DNA from 3 places in the Lysinibacillus sp. K60 genome. Region 2 is predicted to be linked to each of the others. Evidence: riboswitches for the same ligand, from Rfam matches in the RefSeq annotation. Region 2 holds a riboswitch; each other region holds the start of a gene.

Region 1 (6,281 bases), on a different contig from region 2:
AAGGTATACATGATATTTACGTACCTGCACAACAAGGAAAACGTGATCCAATTCCTTTACAGAATGTTTCAGATCGTCTTGGTATAATTGGAATTCCACTAGATTTAGATAAAGTAAAAGGCATCGTCATTTCGGATATATTAGATGCGCCATCAACGATTGTCCCAGCGGATGAAGAGACAGATGTTATGGCTAATCACTTATTAAATTTCCTACGTGAAGAGATTAAAGTAGGTCGCTTAACAACAAGTTTACGACCAATTCAATCTGGGGTAGGCTCAGTAGCAAATGCTGTATTGCTAGGCTTTAAAGATTCTGAGTTTGAGAACTTAGAAGTTTATTCAGAAGTTCTCCAGGATGCAGTATTTGAATTAATTGATGCAGGGAAAGTAAAATTTGCATCTGCAACTTCTATTACCCTTTCTGAGCAAGTAGGAAACCGTGTTTATGGGAATTTTGAAAAATATGCTGATAAATTAGTGCTGCGCCCTCAAGAGATTTCAAATCAGCCTGAAATTATTCGTCGACTCGGATTAATTTCAGTGAATACAGCATTGGAATTAGATATTTATGGCAATGTTAATTCCACACACGTTTCTGGTACAAAGATGATGAATGGTATCGGAGGGTCTGGTGACTTTGCTCGAAATGCACGTTTAGGAATTTTTGTGACAAAGTCTTATGCTAAGGGTGGAGATATTTCGAGTATTGTTCCAATGGTCTCGCATGTGGATCATACAGAGCATGATGTTGATGTCATTGTAACTGAACAGGGCGTAGCAGATTTACGAGGACTTGCCCCAAAAGAACGAGTGGGACTTATCATTGATAATTGTGCACATCCTGATTATAGGGAGCAGCTGTGGCAGTACTTTAATGATGCCAATGAGGCAACGGGTGGACATCATACACCACATGATCTAGAAAAAGCACTATCATGGCACGTTAATTATGCGAAAAACGGTACGATGAAGGACCCTGCTTTTACAAAACAATAGTATTATCTGAAAAGCCTTGAAGGACAGTTTAGTCTGTTTCTTCAAGGCTTTTACGTTTTAATTTAATGAAAGTCTTATAATAATCCAATCCATTTCCAATAAGTTGCAGAGAACAAAAGTACGAGAAGGAAACCGATAATGGTTAATGGAATCCCAGATTTCAAGAAATCCTTTGTTGTAAAGGAACCTGTACCATAGGCAAGCATGTTTTGTGGTGCACTAATTGGTAATAGGAAGCCAAAGCTTATGACGAATTGTTGCACAATAACAAAACCAACTTGATCAACATTAGCCGTTAATGTGGAGGCTAAAACGATAAACACAGGTATAAGTGCTGAGGCTAAGCTAGTTGCGCTTGCAAAGCCTAAATGAATCAAAATGTTAAATAAAGTTACGAGTGCGATGGTTGCTAGTAAAGGCATAGTATTTAGCCCGAGTGAACCAAAAACTTTATCTGATAACCATGCAGCACCTTGCGTATTTAGTAAAATGGTTCCTAACATAATGCCTACCGCAAAGACGATAATTGTTCCCCATGGAATATGAGGCTCAACTTCCTTCCACGAATACACACCGATTTTAGGCATTAATAGAATAGCGATAGCAATAATTGTGACTGTTGTCGTATCAAATGGATGTAGCTTTCCTTCAGTTGCCCAGAAAAATAGTAAAACTACGGATGTAATGATTAAACGAATTTCAGGAGCCTTTAATGGGCCAAGCTCTGCAAGCTGTTTTTTGATGACCTCTTTACCACCTTCGATATTGCTAGTCTCAGGTTTAATTAAAGCAATCATAATGAAAAATAAAAAGATAGACATAATAATTGAGAAGGGGGCGGCATAAAGTAGCCAAGCACCCCATGAAATATCCACATTAAATTGCTCTTGGATAAAGTTTAAAGCCACCATATTTTGAGCTGCTGCAGTCTTAATACCGATATTCCAAATGGAAACTGCTTGTACCGAAGTAATAACTAATAAGGCAGCAAGCCGACTATCACGTGGTAAACCAAAAGCTGCCACCATTCCAAGCAATATCGGTACTACTGCGCCAGCACGTGCTGTAGCAGAAGGTACAAAAAATGCGAGGACGATAGAGACTAAAATAGCGCCAAATACGATAGCTTTTGTTTTCGTTCCTACCAATGAAAGAATCCAAAGAGCAAGTCGTTTATGTAGATTAGTAATTTGCATTGCTGCCGCTAGAAAAAGAGCTGCTGCTACTAAAGCAACGGCAGAATTACTAAAGCCGCTTAAAGATAATTTTAATGCGCTAGCTGTTCCTAGCTCTGTAGTTGGATCCTCCATTGACGGAGCGAGTCCTAGTAAAACAGTTACTAGCGCAATGATCATGGCCGAGCTCACAGGATATGAAACGGCCTCTGTAACCCAAAGGATGACTGCAAAAGCTAAAATGGCTAAAGCTCGTTGCCCAGCTATAGGTAAATCACCATTATTAGGTAAAAAGGTAATAATGATTAGTAACGCGAATGCCAAGCCAATCCACAGTGGCTTTAAATTAAATTTTGTAGCTGCTTGCTTTGGGGAAGACATATTTTCTCATCCTTTCTACGATAAAAATGACGATCATTATCCATAACATCGGCCTGTATAATGTTTTATTAAGATAAGAATATGTCGATTTTATTGTAGAAAAAAATCTATGTGAAAATTGTGTTTTTTACAGCAATATGAGTAGATAAAGAGAAAATACATGGTCACAAATAATACAAAAATATCCAAAAAATATTATTTCTTTTTCTTAAAGGCAAAAGTTACTTTAGGCTCTGTGCCAATGACTAATCGTTTAATATTTTCAAGGTGCAGGATAATGGCTATGCCAAAAAGAAGAAGAGCTATAATGGTTGGGCCAATGCCAGGAATCCATAAATAAGTTGCTGTACAAAACACGAGATAAAATTCTAGAACACCAACAATTAAATAATTTGTTGCAAAGGATAAAATAACAAATAAAATAAGTGCAAATAAACCAATCTTCCAATCAACAGCAAGTAAAATACCAATGATGGAGGCAGTTCCTTTCCCCCCGTTGAAGCCCATGTAGAATGGGAAATTATGACCTAAAATAACCCCAGCAGCCATTATATAAGTAAGCAGCCAAATTTGTTCTTCTGTTAAATGAATGGCGTCAGCTAGATAAAAATGCGCACCTATAATAGCCACAACACCTTTGCCTATATCGATGAGGGCAACTAAAACGCCATATTTCCAACCAAGGGAAAGAGTAGCATTAGAGGCACCAGCATTACCGTGCCCAGCCTTTTTTAAATCAACCCCCGATAAAAATTGAGCCACTTTAGAGCCGTGAATACAGCCTATTAAATAGCCAATCATAAGAAAAATGATCACGGCCTTTACCATAAAAATACTCCTCTCAAAATTTTTTCTAAAATAGTGTATGCGTTCATATTACGTATAAGAGCAGACAGAAGTTTCGGAAAAAATAAAATTTACATGTTGACAGAAAAAAACTCTATGTTTATACTGTGTAACAACGATGGAAATTGAATCTCATACTCTTATCAAGAGCGGCGGAGGGATAGGCCCTATGATGCCCGGCAACCAGTAAGCAATGAGCTTACTAAGGTGCTAATTCCTACAGATTCTTACTTGGATCTGGCAGATAAGGGGAGGAAAACTTGCAACCGCAACCCTCTTCTTAGCTGAAGAGGGTTTTTGTTTTCTACAGAAAAATCCTCCTCATCTCCGGTACCATCGTAAAAAAATAACCATTTGGAGGTACACAATGACAAATTTTAAACCAGAAACATTGCTGTTGCATGGTGGTCAAGAGCCAGACCCAGTGACGGGTTCTCGCACAGTTCCAGTCTATCGCTCAACTGCTTTCGTATTTAAAGACACTGCTCATGCGCAACGTCTTTTTGCCTTAGAGGAAGCAGGGAACATTTACACAAGAATTACTAATCCAACAGTTGATGTGTTTGAAAAACGTGTGGCTTTATTGGAAGGTGGAACAGCAGCAGTAGCACTTTCATCTGGTGCAGCAGCTATCGCATTTTCCATTTTAAATCTAGCTGGAGCTGGTGATGAGATAGTAGCAGCTAGTTCTTTATATGGTGGTACGTATAATTTATTTGCTAACACATTACCAAACTACGGTATTAAAACAATTTTTGTAGATGAAACAAATCCAGAGAATTTCAATGCGGCGATTACTGATAAAACAAAAGCTGTCTTTGCAGAGGTTTATGGTAATCCAAGCTTAAAGGTTTTAGATATTGAAGCAGTAGCTAAAATTGCACATGATAATGGTCTACCATTAATTATTGACAGCACGTTTGCTTCTCCTTACGGTTCTACACCTATTGAATACGGTGCAGATGTTGTGGTTCATTCAGCAACTAAATGGATAGGAGGTCATGGTACAACTTTAGGGGGCGTTGTTGTAGACGCTGGTAAGTTTGATTGGACTAACGGTCGATTCCCTGGTTTTACTGAACCAGATGCCTCTTACCATGGGTTACGTTATGGAATTGATACTGCTTCTGCTGCCTTTGCTACAAAGCTACGTGTACAATTATTACGTGATTTTGGTCCAACACTAAGTGCTGATGCTGCCTTTAATTTATTGCAAGGGTTAGAAACGCTTCATCTGCGTATCCCTAAACACAATGAAAATGCGTTGGCAGTGGCTGAGTATTTACAAAACCACCCATCTGTGGAGTATGTAAATTATAACGGCCTAGAAGATTTTCCGACACATGGGTTAGCAAAAAAATATTTAAGAAATGGCTTCGGTTCAGTGCTTACATTTGGCATCAAGGGTGGACGAGAAGCTGGGAGAAAGCTTATTGATAGCGTGAGATTATTTTCACATGTAGCAAATGTAGGTGATGCAAAGTCATTAATTATTCATCCAGCTTCCACTACACATCAGCAACTATCAGCAGAAGAATTAGTTCAAGCTGGTGTAACCGAGTCGCTCATTCGCTTATCCATCGGTTTAGAGGCAGTAGAGGATATTATTGCTGATTTAGATCAAGCCATTACACAGGCAACAACAACTGAACAAACAGTAGAAGCTTAAAGTTTAAAGCAAATGGTAGAATGTTGTGGCGTTTACGTATTTTCTCATTCGATTAGCCTCATTTGGTAATGCGTTAAACGTTGCTACATCAACCTATTATTGCACCCGTTAATTATCAGAACCTTATAAAAAAATACCAAGTAATTTTATATGTATTGTTGATTTTATTAAATCCATGGTATATACTAGGAAATAAGTTAACAGTACGAAAATTCTTTAGAAAAAAGGTTAATGTTTTCATAAGTGCTCCCCCACTTTTGAATATATAGAAGGGTAGTTGCCTAGCCAGTGACTACTCTTCCCAAAAACTGATGATAAAGGAGTGTTTAAAATGGGTAACATCTATAGTGCGCAAAACATTGTATCCTATCTAATATATGAGCTAAATGAAGGGCATGTATTTGTCAACAATAAATCCATTCAACACCTTCTTACATCAGTTGAAAGAAAATGGCAGGAAGTATTTGGTCATACAGCATTTCAAGAACGTGTTTTTACTGAAGAAGACTTTGCTGTTAAGGAAGTATTTGAGGCATATGAACAGTATGGTGTGAGCCATATCTCACTTCCTGCGACAGAGTTTTACTTGAAGTATGGTACATTTCAATTAGTGGAACGTACATATGCAATACCAAATTTTACAGAAGAAGAGATTAGTCTTGTTCAACAAGCTTTAGCACAATATCGTTATCAATTGCTTTCAAAAGCAAGTTAAAACCCCCTCATATTTTTAAGCTCATTCTCTGCTGCTACAGGGAATGAGTTTTTTCTTTAAAGGGATTGTTATGAGTGTCTGAGCATACATATATATAATAGAAGAAAGACATTCATATATTGAAATGTAAATAGTCAATATTTGTTCAAATCTTATAGATTGATTAATAAAACGTATAATAAAGGGAATGAAACCGATTTCTTTTGCACATCTAGAGAAAACAAATGTCCTTCCTAGAAAGATTTTTCTTGTGCAAAGTGTGTATTTGCGATACAATTTTCTTTAAGTTAAATTTTGAATTATTTGAATTTGTATGTGTCCTAACACATATAAAAATAGCGAAACTCATACAAAGAGAGTTGTTGGCTAAAGACTGCGGTGGGTGTCTAATTGTCATGACACAACCCCATGGAGAATTAGCTTTAATGAAACTGCGGAATGTAAGTTGGAGGGAATAACAAGAATGGCAACTATAAAGGCAGCGATTTTAGGATTTG
Region 2 (6,281 bases):
TGACTATGTGGAAGCCTTCTAATCTTAATTTCTCTATCAGCCATGCATACCAACGGTGATTTTCATAAGCACCATGAAGAATAGCAATCACAGCTTTTGCTTGTCCATCAGCTTCCCATTTCCACATTTACATAGTCCTCCTAAAAAATAATTACACTTTGATTATATCGAAATAAATAGCACATTTTAATTTTATATTTCCATAATGTTGCGTATTTGATACGATAATACTACATTATAGAAAGAAAAGAGGCGATTTTCATGATTTATCCATTTAAAGATAAAACGCCAAAGATCGATCCGTCTGTTTTCATTGCTGATTATGCAACTGTTACGGGCGACGTAACAATTGGCGCCGAAACAACCATTTGGTTTAATACGGTTATTCGTGGTGATGTTTCCCCAACGATTATCGGTAAACGTGTCAGTATTCAAGATCTTTGCTGTTTACACCAAAGCCCAAAATATCCGCTCATTATTGAAGATGAGGTAACAGTTGGACACCAAGTCACTTTACATAGTTGTACAATTCGCAAAAATGCCTTAATTGGTATGGGATCCATTATTTTAGACGGAGCTGAGATTGGAGAAGGTGCATTTATTGGAGCAGGAAGCCTAGTACCTCCTGGTAAAGTCATTCCTCCAAATAGTCTAGCTTTAGGTCGTCCAGCAAAAGTTGTCCGAGAATTAAATGCTGAGGATAAAGAGGATATGGAACGCATCGTACGAGAATACGCAGAAAAAGGTCGATATTATAAATCACTTCAAAAATAAATAATCTACACAAAAAAATTAATACCAACGAAAAAATCCCTCGCGTTTTCGTGTACCGAATATGTTCACGAATCCTAGCGAGGTATTTTTTATAAAAAAACAAAAGGAGCAGTATTGCTCCTTTGCTTATTAATACATTAGAATAATTTTCTAATGACTTCATTACTTTAGTTCAATAGTTTATAAACATGCTTTTTCTCGTAACGCGTCTGCTTTATCAATTTGCTCCCATGGTACATTTAAATCTGTACGACCAAAATGTCCATATGCAGCAGTTTGTTTATAAATGGGACGACGAAGATCAAGCATTTTAATGATACCTGCTGGGCGTAAATCGAATAGCTCGCGTACCCATTCAACGATCTCGCTTTCTTTCACTCTACCTGTGCCAAATGTATCGACAGCAATGGAAACAGGCTGGGCAACGCCAATCGCATAAGCGAGTTGCACTTCAGCACGCTCTGCTAAGCCAGCTGCTACGATATTTTTCGCTACATAACGTGCTGCATATGCCGCTGAACGGTCTACCTTGGTTGCATCCTTACCTGAGAAGGCACCACCACCGTGACGTGCATAACCACCGTATGTATCAACAATGATTTTACGTCCTGTTAATCCAGCATCACCTTTTGGTCCACCAATTACAAAACGGCCAGTTGGATTGATAAAGTATTTCGTATTAGCATCTAATAATTCACTTGGTACAACTGGTGCAATAACAAATTCTTTTAAATCTGCTTGAATTTGTTCAAGTGTTGCTTCTTCATCATGCTGTGTTGAAATAACAATTGTATCCACGCGAACCGGTACATTATTGTCATCATATTCTATCGTTACTTGCGTTTTACCATCAGGACGTAAATAGGCAAGTTCACCTGATTTACGTACTTCTGTTAAACGGCGTGCTAATTTGTGTGCCAAGCTAATTGGTAATGGCATTAGCTCTGGTGTTTCATTACATGCATAGCCAAACATTAAGCCTTGGTCACCAGCACCAATTGCTTCAATATCTGCATCTGTCATAGAGCCTTCACGTGCCTCTAATGCCTGATCAACACCTTGAGCAATATCAGGTGATTGTTCACCAATTGCCACAAGCACCGCTAAGTTCTCAGCATCAAAGCCATATTTACCTCGTGTATAGCCAATTTCAGCTACAGTGTCACGAACAATACCTTTAATATCTACATAAGTAGAAGTTGTAATTTCTCCTGCTACTAATACTAATCCTGTTGTTACAGTTGTTTCACACGCTACACGTGCATTTGGATCTTCTGCTAAAATAGCATCTAAAATGGCATCCGAGATTTGGTCACAAATCTTATCTGGATGTCCTTCTGTTACACTCTCTGATGTAAACAGTCGACGGTTTGTCATTTGGTTTTCCTCCTAAATACTCTTACAATAAGTAGTTGTGTATGAATACGGTACTCATTACCCATGTCAAGTCCGCTCCTAAGGATTGAACTCTCAAGCCGTTACTGCTGCTTTTAACACGAGGATTTCGAAAGATCCGTCATTATAATAAGGAAAGAACTACATATACTTACCTTTACATTGATTTTTAACAATAAAAAAATCCTTTTCTCACGTTACTTTACATGAGGAAAGGAATAATGACTGCGTAACCTTTCACTCTTATCGTTCAAGGGATGTTCCCTTGCATCAGGTTGGCACCAACGCATGTCGTGAAATAGTTCATGCAGGTTGCCGGGTTTCACAGGGCCTGACCCTCCACCAGCTCGGGATAAGAGTATCCGTTCAATCTCATGTTACTGAAAAGGTCGAACGTTGTCAAATATTTTCTTATGTATTACTGTATAGAAAGGAAAGAACTTATTACACAAAAACTTTTCATACTTGGATGATGATGTAAATAGAAGCAAATTAATCCCTACAACATACCTAGCTACTTGTGGTAACATATGTGTGGCTCAATCTTCATGCCTAATTACAGTAGGATTGATGGTATTCTCCTCGAAAAACATTATTTTTTGTCAGTTTATTGAAAAGTGGTAAAAACTCTAAAATAATTTCTTAATTAGTATAGATTATTTAAGCAATTGTGTTATACTATTTTTGAAATTAAGAAAAAATCCCTCTAAATCAAGGGAATACTATAAAAAAGGATGGTATTTAATCGATGAATTCAGTAGAAATTGCAAACGAACTGAAGGAATTATTAAACGGCGGTAACATTAATGTTCAACTTTCAGTACCACAATTAGCAGAAAAAGCTACATCTCGTGGTGAAGCAATGTTAACAGTAGATGGCGCAGTTCGTGCAGAAACTGGCAAATACACTGGTCGTTCACCTAAAGATAAATATACGGTAGAAGAAGAAAGCACAAAAGATCAAATTGACTGGGGTAAAGTAAACCAACCAATTTCTTCTGAAGTGTTCGATAACCTATATGTAAAAGTAATAAAATATTTAAAAGAACGTGACGAGTTATTCGTATTCAAAGGCTTTGCAGGTGCTGACAAAGATTCACAATTAAGCATTCAAGTTATTAATGAATACGCATGGCACAATCTTTTTGCTCATCAATTATTTATCCGTCCAACAGCAGATGAATTAGCTTCTCATGTTGCTGACTTCACTGTCATCTCAGCTCCTAACTTTAAAGCAGATCCTGCGGTTGATGGCACTGCTTCTGAAACATTCATCATCGTATCACTTGAAAAGAAAATTATTTTAATTGGTGGTACAGAATATGCTGGTGAAATGAAAAAATCTATCTTTGGTATCATGAACTACTTATTACCACAACAAGGTATTCTTTCAATGCACTGCTCAGCAAACGTTGGTGAAGCTGGCGATGTGGCGTTATTCTTCGGTCTATCTGGTACTGGTAAAACGACGTTATCAGCTGATCCTGATCGTAAGCTAATCGGTGACGATGAACACGGTTGGTCTGATAATGGTGTGTTCAACATTGAGGGTGGTTGCTATGCAAAAACAATCAACCTTTCTGCTGAAAAAGAACCAGAAATCTACAATGCAATCCGCTTCGGCTCTGTATTAGAAAACGTAGCTGTTGATCCAGAAACTCGTATTTGTGACTATGACGATGGTTCACTAACAGAAAATACACGTGTAGCTTATCCAATCCAATATATCGAAAATATCGTTGATCCTTCTGTTGCAGGTCATCCAAAAACAATCATCTTCCTAACAGCTGATGCATTTGGCGTGTTACCTCCAATCAGTAAATTAACAAAAGAACAAGCAATGTATCACTTCCTAAGCGGGTTCACTTCTAAACTTGCTGGAACTGAACGTGGTGTGACTGAGCCAGAACCAGTATTCTCTACTTGCTTCGGTTCTCCATTCCTTCCGCTTCCTGCAACAGTATACGCAGAAATGTTAGGTCAAAAAATTGACGAGCACGGTGCACAGGTATACTTAGTAAACACTGGTTGGACTGGTGGCGAATATGGCACAGGTAGCCGTATGAAACTTTCATACACACGTACAATGGTCCGTGCAGCAATCGATGGTAAATTAGCAGATGTTGAAACAACACAAGATGCTGTGTTTGGTTTACACATTCCAACAGCAGTTGAAGGAGTACCTTCAGAAGTGTTAAATCCTCGTGAAGCTTGGGCAGATAAAGCTGCATACGATGCAAAAGCTGCTGAGCTTGCAGGCTTATTCAACGAAAACTTCAAGAAATTCTCAAACGTTTCTGAAGCCATCACTACACTTGGTGGCCCATTAAAGTAGCGTCTATATAAAAGACAAAGGGAACAAATTATTCGTTCCCTTTGTCTTTTTGTTTTCTCTACGCTTTATTGTTGTTTCATCCACTTGCAAAGAGCACGGACAGTTTCACGATTTTTTGCTGGTGGATATTGATGTGCATAGTGAAGATCATACCAAGTTTCGAATGATTTATTTGCTTCTTCTAAAAAAAATGCCAATTGTCTGGCATGTTCAATATCCACATTTTCATCACGATAGCCATGAATGATAAGAACGGGAGCTGTTATTCGCTCTATCTCAAAAAGAGGTGTTCTTGCATCATACGCTTCTGGTACACGATTAGGTGTTCCTCCAATAACGCGCTTCATCATCCTGCGCATATCTGTACGTTCCCAATAAGTGGCCGTTGCATCAGAAACACCTGCCCATGTTACAACAGAAGTAATATCCCTTCTTAAAATGGCTGTCCACAGAGCCATAATACCACCTCGTGAAAAACCAAAAACATGGATATTGTCATTGCAGAATTGTTTGAGTACATCTACGGCATAGACCGCATCGTAACGGTCTGCCCCTGCAAACTCGTCACGACCCTCTCCCCCACGATTCCCACGATAATATGGGGCAAATACGATAAAGCCCTGCGCCGCAAATTGTGCAATACGAGAGGGTCTGACCATCCCAATGCTTTGCATGCCGCCTCTTAAATATAAAAAGCCATCATATGTACCTTCTGCCTTTGGCTCTGCTAATAGTCCTTTTATACGTAAGCCCTGTGAAAGATAGGTTATTTCCGTTAAACTTATAGCTGGATTTGGTGAAGGATAGGGGCGTTTTTCGATAATATCACCATTGTGTGTCACGATGTTTCAGCTCCTCCAGCATTTTCTTCATCCCCTCATCCTTCATGTGAAAACTCAAGTAAGGATGCTGAACAAATTCTTCATCGGTTAACCAAAGCATGCCTGACGTTTCTAAATCAAATTCTATATCCTCTTGCGCTAAAAATTGTGCAGTGAAAACGGTTTTACAAAAAACGATTTCATCATACACTGCATACTCTGCAAACCATTGAAGATTTTTCACATGAACACCCGTCTCTTCAAAAACTTCTCGAATCGCCGCCTCCTCTAATGTTTCGCCTTCTTCTAATTTCCCCCCTGGCACTTCTACACCACGTCGTTTATGGACAGTACATAACCATTTATTTTCATACTTTAAAAGGACAAGGACGTGTTTAGGTTCTACTTTAAATTCGCCTCTTGTAAAACTCAAATCTACTTGTAGGCCATGTAAATCTGTAAATGTTAACATCTCTTCACCCTCACGTTCTTTCTTGTTGCAAAACAAAAGTAACTTTCTTCATCATTACTTCTATTTTATGGACAGAATTTAATCATCATTCCTATCTATATTAACTATATTGTAAACCTACAATGACAAGCAACCCTAAGCTACAGTCTTATAAAGCATGAAAAAAGCGTGCTTCATAGGAAGACACGCTTTTCTTTAAATTACTTGCTGACCGTCAAAATAGACGATAGGACTTTTCACAACACAATCAATATGAACATCTGACGCATTGGCTCCACCAAATGGCGCATTACTGCCAAAAGCGATATGGATGGTCCCATACACCTTCTCATCCTCTAATACATTGCCACATAGGATAGCACTTTTATTGGCTCCGATGCCAAACTCAGCAATAACTCTACCATTGCCTTCACCAAGTAATGCCAGTAGTCGTGGACCATCAGGACCGATTGCTTCTTCTAAGCGACCATTCTTTATTTTTAAT
Region 3 (6,281 bases), on a different contig from region 2:
TAGGGAAAATGGAGTTCTTTAATTTTCCTGCTTTTACCCATTTGTGAAGCAACTCAGATGATACGCCTGTTAAAGCGACAACTTCATCGTTTGTTAGGTAGCGATTATTTTTTCTTAATAAAAAATGATGTAGCTCTGAAAATATATCCTCTTCTCTCACATCAATTTTCCTTTGAAATAGCAACATAGTTAATCATCTCCTCGTCCCACTAATTAATGATTTCATTAATTGTTACAGGTTGTTCGTCATATTTATAATTTTCCCAACGATTGCGTGCAAGCTTGCGATATTTTGTCGAAACATTTCGATCAGCAATTAAGCGTGAAAATCCTTTTTTAGCTTCAGGAATATCACCAAGTCGAAGGCTCAATTCAGCATGTAAAAACTGAATTCTCTCTCCACCTTCTTGATTAGAGGCAAAGGATTTACTATAAAAGTCTCTAGCTGCAAAAAGATAGCGCTTTTCGGATTCTTCGTCCTTTTTTAATCGATAGAGCCAAGCAATTTTTAAAGCGAAATTCGCCATTAAAAGAGATTCTTCCATTGACGCACGGGATACTAAATAGGCGAGCTTAAAACTGATAATGGCATCATCAATTGTACGTTCCTGACAAATATCCATAGGTTTCTGGAGCTCTTTAATGTATAGTTCATCAATGAGTAGCATGAAAGGTCCATATGTCCGTGTCATAGATTTATGGTAGGCATAGCCACAATGTGGACATACGGCAACTTCATATAGCAAAGGGTTTAGGCCATCGTAAACAGGCATGAAATCCGTTTGTTCTTCGATAATTTTATATCGATTAGGGCGAACTTTATATGTTGTAAACTGCTTTTTGCAAAATTTACAATCCACACTACTTTCATAGTAGTAAATGTTAAATGCCATAAGAATCAACTCCTTTGCGTACTCTAAAATTTTATTTCTTTTGTTCTATTTATACATAAGATTTTATCGTTCAATGTATTTAAGTTATTATCTTTTATTTTAACAATTTTGTGTTCTTTGGTATACTCCTTTAGAATTATTAAAATAAAAATATTCAAGGAATTTTTAGTTAAATATTATTATAAATACGCTTGTAATAGTTTTTATCGGTGGTGTAAATGGAAGTTGTATAGTTTGCTTACAGTTTGTCAAAATACTTTCACATATTTCAAGGGAGAAAAATTATAAATTTAATTTAATTGGTTCTAAATAACTATAATGGAGGTGCTCAAAATGAAGTGTAATATCGTGTTTTTTGATGTAGACGGCACATTGATTAATTATGAGGATGGCTGTGTGGAAGAAAGTACAAAACAAGCTATTCAGCTATTGCAAGAAAAGGGAATCCATCTTGTAGCGGCTACTGGAAGACCCTTATCTATGTGCTATGAGTTAAAAGCGCTGGGGATTGAAACCTTTATTACAGCAAATGGAGCCTATGTGAAACATAAGGAACTTGTCATACATAAAACTCCGATTGCCAAAGAAATTGTCCACAATGTACAGGCTTTTGCACAGGAACAGCAGCATAGCCTAACATTTTTTACAGAGCAGCTATCCATGAATAGCATACAAAGTCCAGTAGCTTTAAGAGCGATGCAAGAAACTTTATCTTTACGAGCTTTTCCACTTATAAATGAAAAAATTGTAGATGAAGAGGTTTTCCTCATGTGTTTATATGCGGATGAGCTGGCAGAAAAAAGATATACTAGCCAATTTTCGAATATATTTTTACAGCGTTGGCATCCTTATATAGTGAATGTCTTACAGCAGGATGTTTCGAAGTCTATAGCTATTAAAGCGGTGCTTGATCATTTTAATATTGACCCTAAGAATGCGATTGCCTTTGGGGATGGGGATAATGATATTGATATGTTGGAGTATGTAGGAGTAGGAATTGCTATGGGAAATGGTAGTAAAGCTCTAAAAAGAGCTGCCAATTTTGTTACAAAGAAATCTACGGATGGCGGTATCAATTTTGCTTTACGTCAGCTTCAAGTCATTTAGAGCGCTGAGGTTACACTATATATAGCAGGTAGATTTTAATAAATTTTAGGTGGGATGATTTATGGCACATCACGTGCAGTCTCTAATTGAACATTACGGATACTTTGGGATTATCGTGATTCTAATTGGAGGTATTGTTGGGGTGCCACTTCCTGATGAGGTGTTTCTAACTTATGTAGGCTATAGTGTTTACCGAGAAAGTCTTGAACACATTCCTGCTTTGGTCAGTGCAATGATTGGTGCGGTTGGAGGCATTACCTTAAGCTACTATATTGGTTATCGTTTTGGCTTACCGTTATTGCAGAAATATGGCCCTAGAATTCATATTACAGAGCAAAAAATTGACTTTACGAAAAAGATGTTTACAAAAATAGGACCTACCCTATTATTAATTGGCTATTTTATTCCAGGGGTACGCCATTTGACAGCATATATTGCGGCTATTAATAATTATCCTTATAGAAAGTTTGCGCTTTTTGCCTATATAGGGGCATTTATCTGGACGTTCACATTTATATCATTAGGAAAGATGCTTGGAGAGAAATGGCGATTTGTTGGATACTATTTAACTCATTATAGTATCTATCTTATCCTTTTATTTATTGTAGGGATGCTCATTGCTTACTTTTTATTCAAAAAAAGAAATGGACAAACATAAAAGTCGGTATACGCTATACCGACTTTTATGTTATGGCAAAATAGCAAATGAGCGCACAGGGAAGCCAGATGCTTTTTCTGGCTTAGGTACGATATTGAAGATGATAGCACCTTTCGCAGGTAGCTTGTCTAAATTAGTCATTAGCTCAATTTGATAGGTGTCTTGGTCAAGCACAAAATATTCGCCCTCTAGCTTGCCATTTTTACGAAAATCAGCAGCAGAGTCCGTATCGAATGTTTCATGACCAATTGCGCTTACCTTACGTTTTGTTAGTAAAAACTGTAAAGCTTCTAAACCCCAGCCAGGGATATGGTTATGTCCATCTGCATCCTTATTACTGAAAGCCTCTTTATCTGGCCAGCGCTTACTCCAATCTGTACGTAATGCAACAAATGTTCCTGCTTCAATTTCTCCATGCTTGTCCTCAAAATTAAGAATATCTTCTACACTTAATGTAAAATCATGGTTGCTCGCAGCCTCTTGTGATTTATCAATAACAACAAGGGGGAGAACAAGCTCTTTTAGTTCTAATTCTTCTAAGTAGCGAGTATCTCGCACAAAATGAATGGGTGGGTCGATATGTGTGCCATATTGACCAGGGAACGTGAATTGTTGAGCGAAGAAACCATCCTTATGAGAAAATAATGTTTCAAATTTAGCGTCCTCAAACATAAAAAAATGTGGTGAATTAGGGCCGAAAGTATGTGTTAAGTCAACCCACTGTTTCGATTTTAATAATTCCAATGCTTGCAAAAGTTCATTAGATATCGATTTCCCTGCTTTCTGTAAAAAATAGTGGTAAATAAAAAAGGAGTCCCCTAATAGAAGAGGACTCCTGCTTGAAACAACGGTAGTTCTTCTTCTCATCTTCAAGGCTGATCATTTTGCCAATTGGAATTAGCACCATACTGTTAGCTGGTTGCTGAGACTTCATCGGGCCAATCCCTCCGTCTCTCTTGATAAGAAAAGTAATATAAGAATTTTCAGAAATAACAATACAAACACTTTAGCATAGTTTTTTATAGTTTACAAGTTCACTAGGAATTTTCACCAATTCAAATTTAAGGTGACGCCACAACAATCATTATCAATAAGACGTATTATAAAACTGTCTGGTGTATAGTTTGTTTCAAATTTCACCGTAATGCCTGTTGATGTGATTAATTTTTCAACCTCTGTTTTATTTGAAAGTTGAGCAGCATTCATTAAATCATGTGCGAATTGTTGGGAGCTATCTATTTTATCCGTAAGTAATTGGGCTTGCTGCATCATCGCCTTCATCCGTGATGCTGAAGCTTTTAATTTGTGTGTATCGACAGGTGGAAAAGGATTATTGGTCGGCATTGCTAGGTGTTGCGAAAAGGGTCTAATGGCAAAATGATTAGCGATAGGCGATGTTGGATAATGATAGGGATGCACAAAATACGGATAAGGATTGTAATACAAGGTCATTCCTCCTATCCTATAACTGATAACTTATCTTATGTAGCCAAACGGCTTTCGGTGTTATTAGCAGTGCAATGTTTGTCCTAAACATTTAAAAAGGAAGCTAAAGTAAGCTTCCTTTTAGCCAAGTACATTCAAGACATCATCAATTTTTTTACTATGTGATAAAATGCCATAATTCATCCATGTTAAAAAGTCTACTTCATAGATACAGTTGCTTTTAACGGCAGCTAGGTTTTTCCAAGTAGGAGTTTTTAAAATAGCACGTTCCTCATTTTCATAAATGGAATGTTGTTTATCAAAGGTAATAAATAAATGATCAGCATCTAATTGCAACAATTGAGCAAATGTCAGTTGAACTTTACGTTGATTGTGCGGAATACTCCATACTAGTGAATGTGGCATTAAACCTAAGTCACGATATAAAATGGGGCCCGTATAGCCACATTCAGGGCCCGCGTATAGAGTAATGCCAATGGCTGAAATACGGAGAAATGCCACACTTTGCCCATAAACAGATTTGCTAAGAATTCCTTTTGCTTGTTGTACTTTATCTTCATATTGTAGGATTACGTCTTGCATCAAAGAGGTTTTTCCTGTTAGATCTGCAATTTTAAATAAAGTAGATTGCCAATTCTCTCCGGGGTGTGAGAGGTGGCAGACGGGGGCTACCTCATCTAAATGATGAAAGGATTCCCAACGCTCTATACCAGAATCTAGCATAATTAAAGTTGGCTTATAGTAAAGGAGTCGATCTATTTCTCTATTTTGTACATCGATATCTGGCACTTCCTGTAGACCTAAATAGTCTTGTTTTCCCCATTTTGAATGACTGAATTGAGCAATTGGCGTAATCCCAAGGGCAACAAAGAAATCTTCTAAGAATGGTGCAAATACACGTAGATGGCTGCCTTGATTTCTTCGATATTGTCCTGGAGAGATGCCGACATGTTCTTTAAAACGACGATTGAAATAATACTCATTATTAAATCCGACAGATTGGCTAATTTCAAATACTCGATCATTTGTTGTCATTAATAGTTGCTTAGCTTTTTCAATACGAATGTTAGTTAAATAGTGAAGAGGAATTTGTCCCGTAATATCTTTAAAAATACGCGTATAATTCCATCTTGGTACGTCAGCGAGCTGTGCTAGCTGTTCAACCGTCCACTCCTTTTCATAATGTTTATGTAAATGGTTAATGGATTGTTCAACAGATTGGCGATCATTTTTTTGCATCTGCTTGGGTATGGTTTGATGTAAGAGCAATAACATCAGTTCTTGAAAGTGCACATGCTGTTCAAAAATCGTGTGTTCATCCTCCGCTAACCGGTTCTGATAGATGACTTCTAGCAGTCTATGACATTGTGAAAAGGGGAGAAGATGTCGTTCGCTGATACTTGTAAAATGGCTATGTGAATTCTGACTATTACTGAGATTGACAATGTTGAATTGTAATTGATAAAAACAAAGGTGCTCACTTTGAATGTGGATACTAACCGTGTTATTTGGCGGTATCAATATGCACTTTTCTTCACTAAAATGAATGGTGTCATGATCTATTTCTAGCTTTCCGCTACCATTCATTACGATGAAAAGTGTATAGAAATCACTACTAATCAATAACTTTTTTGATGATTGAATTGCATAAGAGATATTTTGTAACGTATAAACATGTGTTAAGTTACCCATTGATAATTCACCCCTTTTTGTTGAATTGGCATAACAACACAAAGAAAGCCCTCATTAAGAGCGTTCTTCATGTTGTTGAAAAAGATCATATGACTAGTAGAAAAAGCCCATTTAGCAAGGCAAGGGGTTGATTTCCGCTCCTCCAGCGTCCTTTCCAGGGGGCGTCCGATGAGCCGCTTCACTCACTTACGTTCGCTCCAGGGTCTCATCTGTGACGCTAAATCCCCTTGGAGTGACGCTGGCTCCACTCCAATCAACTATGCTGCTAACGTGTCTTTTCTTCTTTCGTACTAGCAGTAGGGAACAAAAAAGTCTATTAAAGAGAGGATAGGCACTTATTTCAATGTGAAGAAGTGATGAGTGACAAAACCTATCCATTTTCTCCTTCACAAAAGTGCTATTGATTATTTTGTTTTTTAACACTAAACCAAAGAAAGCCCTCGTTAAGAGCTTTCTTTTGAAAATTATTTGACGAACCATTTCTC

Evidence for each region. Region 2 has a riboswitch for S-adenosylmethionine ahead of metK (methionine adenosyltransferase). Riboswitches for the same ligand answer to the same signal wherever they lie in the genome.
Region 1: another riboswitch for S-adenosylmethionine. It lies ahead of HCH28_RS00305 (O-acetylhomoserine aminocarboxypropyltransferase/cysteine synthase family protein); the one in region 2 lies ahead of metK (methionine adenosyltransferase).
Region 3: another riboswitch for S-adenosylmethionine. It lies ahead of HCH28_RS15095 (cyclase family protein); the one in region 2 lies ahead of metK (methionine adenosyltransferase).

The regions. Positions count from the first base shown of each region.
Region 1 is NZ_JAASJR010000001.1:57,574-63,854, forward strand. Features, by position in the region: gene HCH28_RS00290 (succinyl-CoA:acetate CoA-transferase ScpC) at 1-998, shown strand, start outside; gene HCH28_RS00295 (SLC13 family permease) at 1,073-2,554, opposite strand; gene HCH28_RS00300 (glycerol-3-phosphate acyltransferase) at 2,750-3,382, opposite strand; SAM riboswitch class I at 3,538-3,651, shown strand; gene HCH28_RS00305 (O-acetylhomoserine aminocarboxypropyltransferase/cysteine synthase family protein) at 3,768-5,069, shown strand; gene HCH28_RS00310 (hypothetical protein) at 5,401-5,784, shown strand; gene HCH28_RS00315 (homoserine dehydrogenase) at 6,248-6,281, shown strand, end outside.
Region 2 is NZ_JAASJR010000004.1:282,553-288,833, forward strand. Features, by position in the region: gene HCH28_RS11650 (alpha/beta hydrolase) at 1-127, opposite strand, end outside; gene HCH28_RS11655 (gamma carbonic anhydrase) at 262-774, shown strand; gene metK (methionine adenosyltransferase) at 955-2,151, opposite strand; SAM riboswitch class I at 2,410-2,528, opposite strand; gene pckA (phosphoenolpyruvate carboxykinase (ATP)) at 2,918-4,504, shown strand; gene HCH28_RS11670 (alpha/beta hydrolase family protein) at 4,570-5,346, opposite strand; gene HCH28_RS11675 (NUDIX domain-containing protein) at 5,330-5,797, opposite strand; gene HCH28_RS11680 (aminopeptidase) at 5,993-6,281, opposite strand, start outside.
Region 3 is NZ_JAASJR010000006.1:208,886-215,166, reverse strand. Features, by position in the region: gene HCH28_RS15115 (hypothetical protein) at 1-187, opposite strand, end outside; gene HCH28_RS15110 (DUF2225 domain-containing protein) at 210-893, opposite strand; gene HCH28_RS15105 (Cof-type HAD-IIB family hydrolase) at 1,227-2,000, shown strand; gene HCH28_RS15100 (DedA family protein) at 2,062-2,658, shown strand; gene HCH28_RS15095 (cyclase family protein) at 2,689-3,426, opposite strand; SAM riboswitch class I at 3,519-3,624, opposite strand; gene HCH28_RS15090 (YuzC family spore coat inner layer protein) at 3,706-4,110, opposite strand; gene HCH28_RS15085 (helix-turn-helix domain-containing protein) at 4,225-5,796, opposite strand; gene HCH28_RS15080 (ABC transporter substrate-binding protein) at 6,261-6,281, opposite strand, start outside.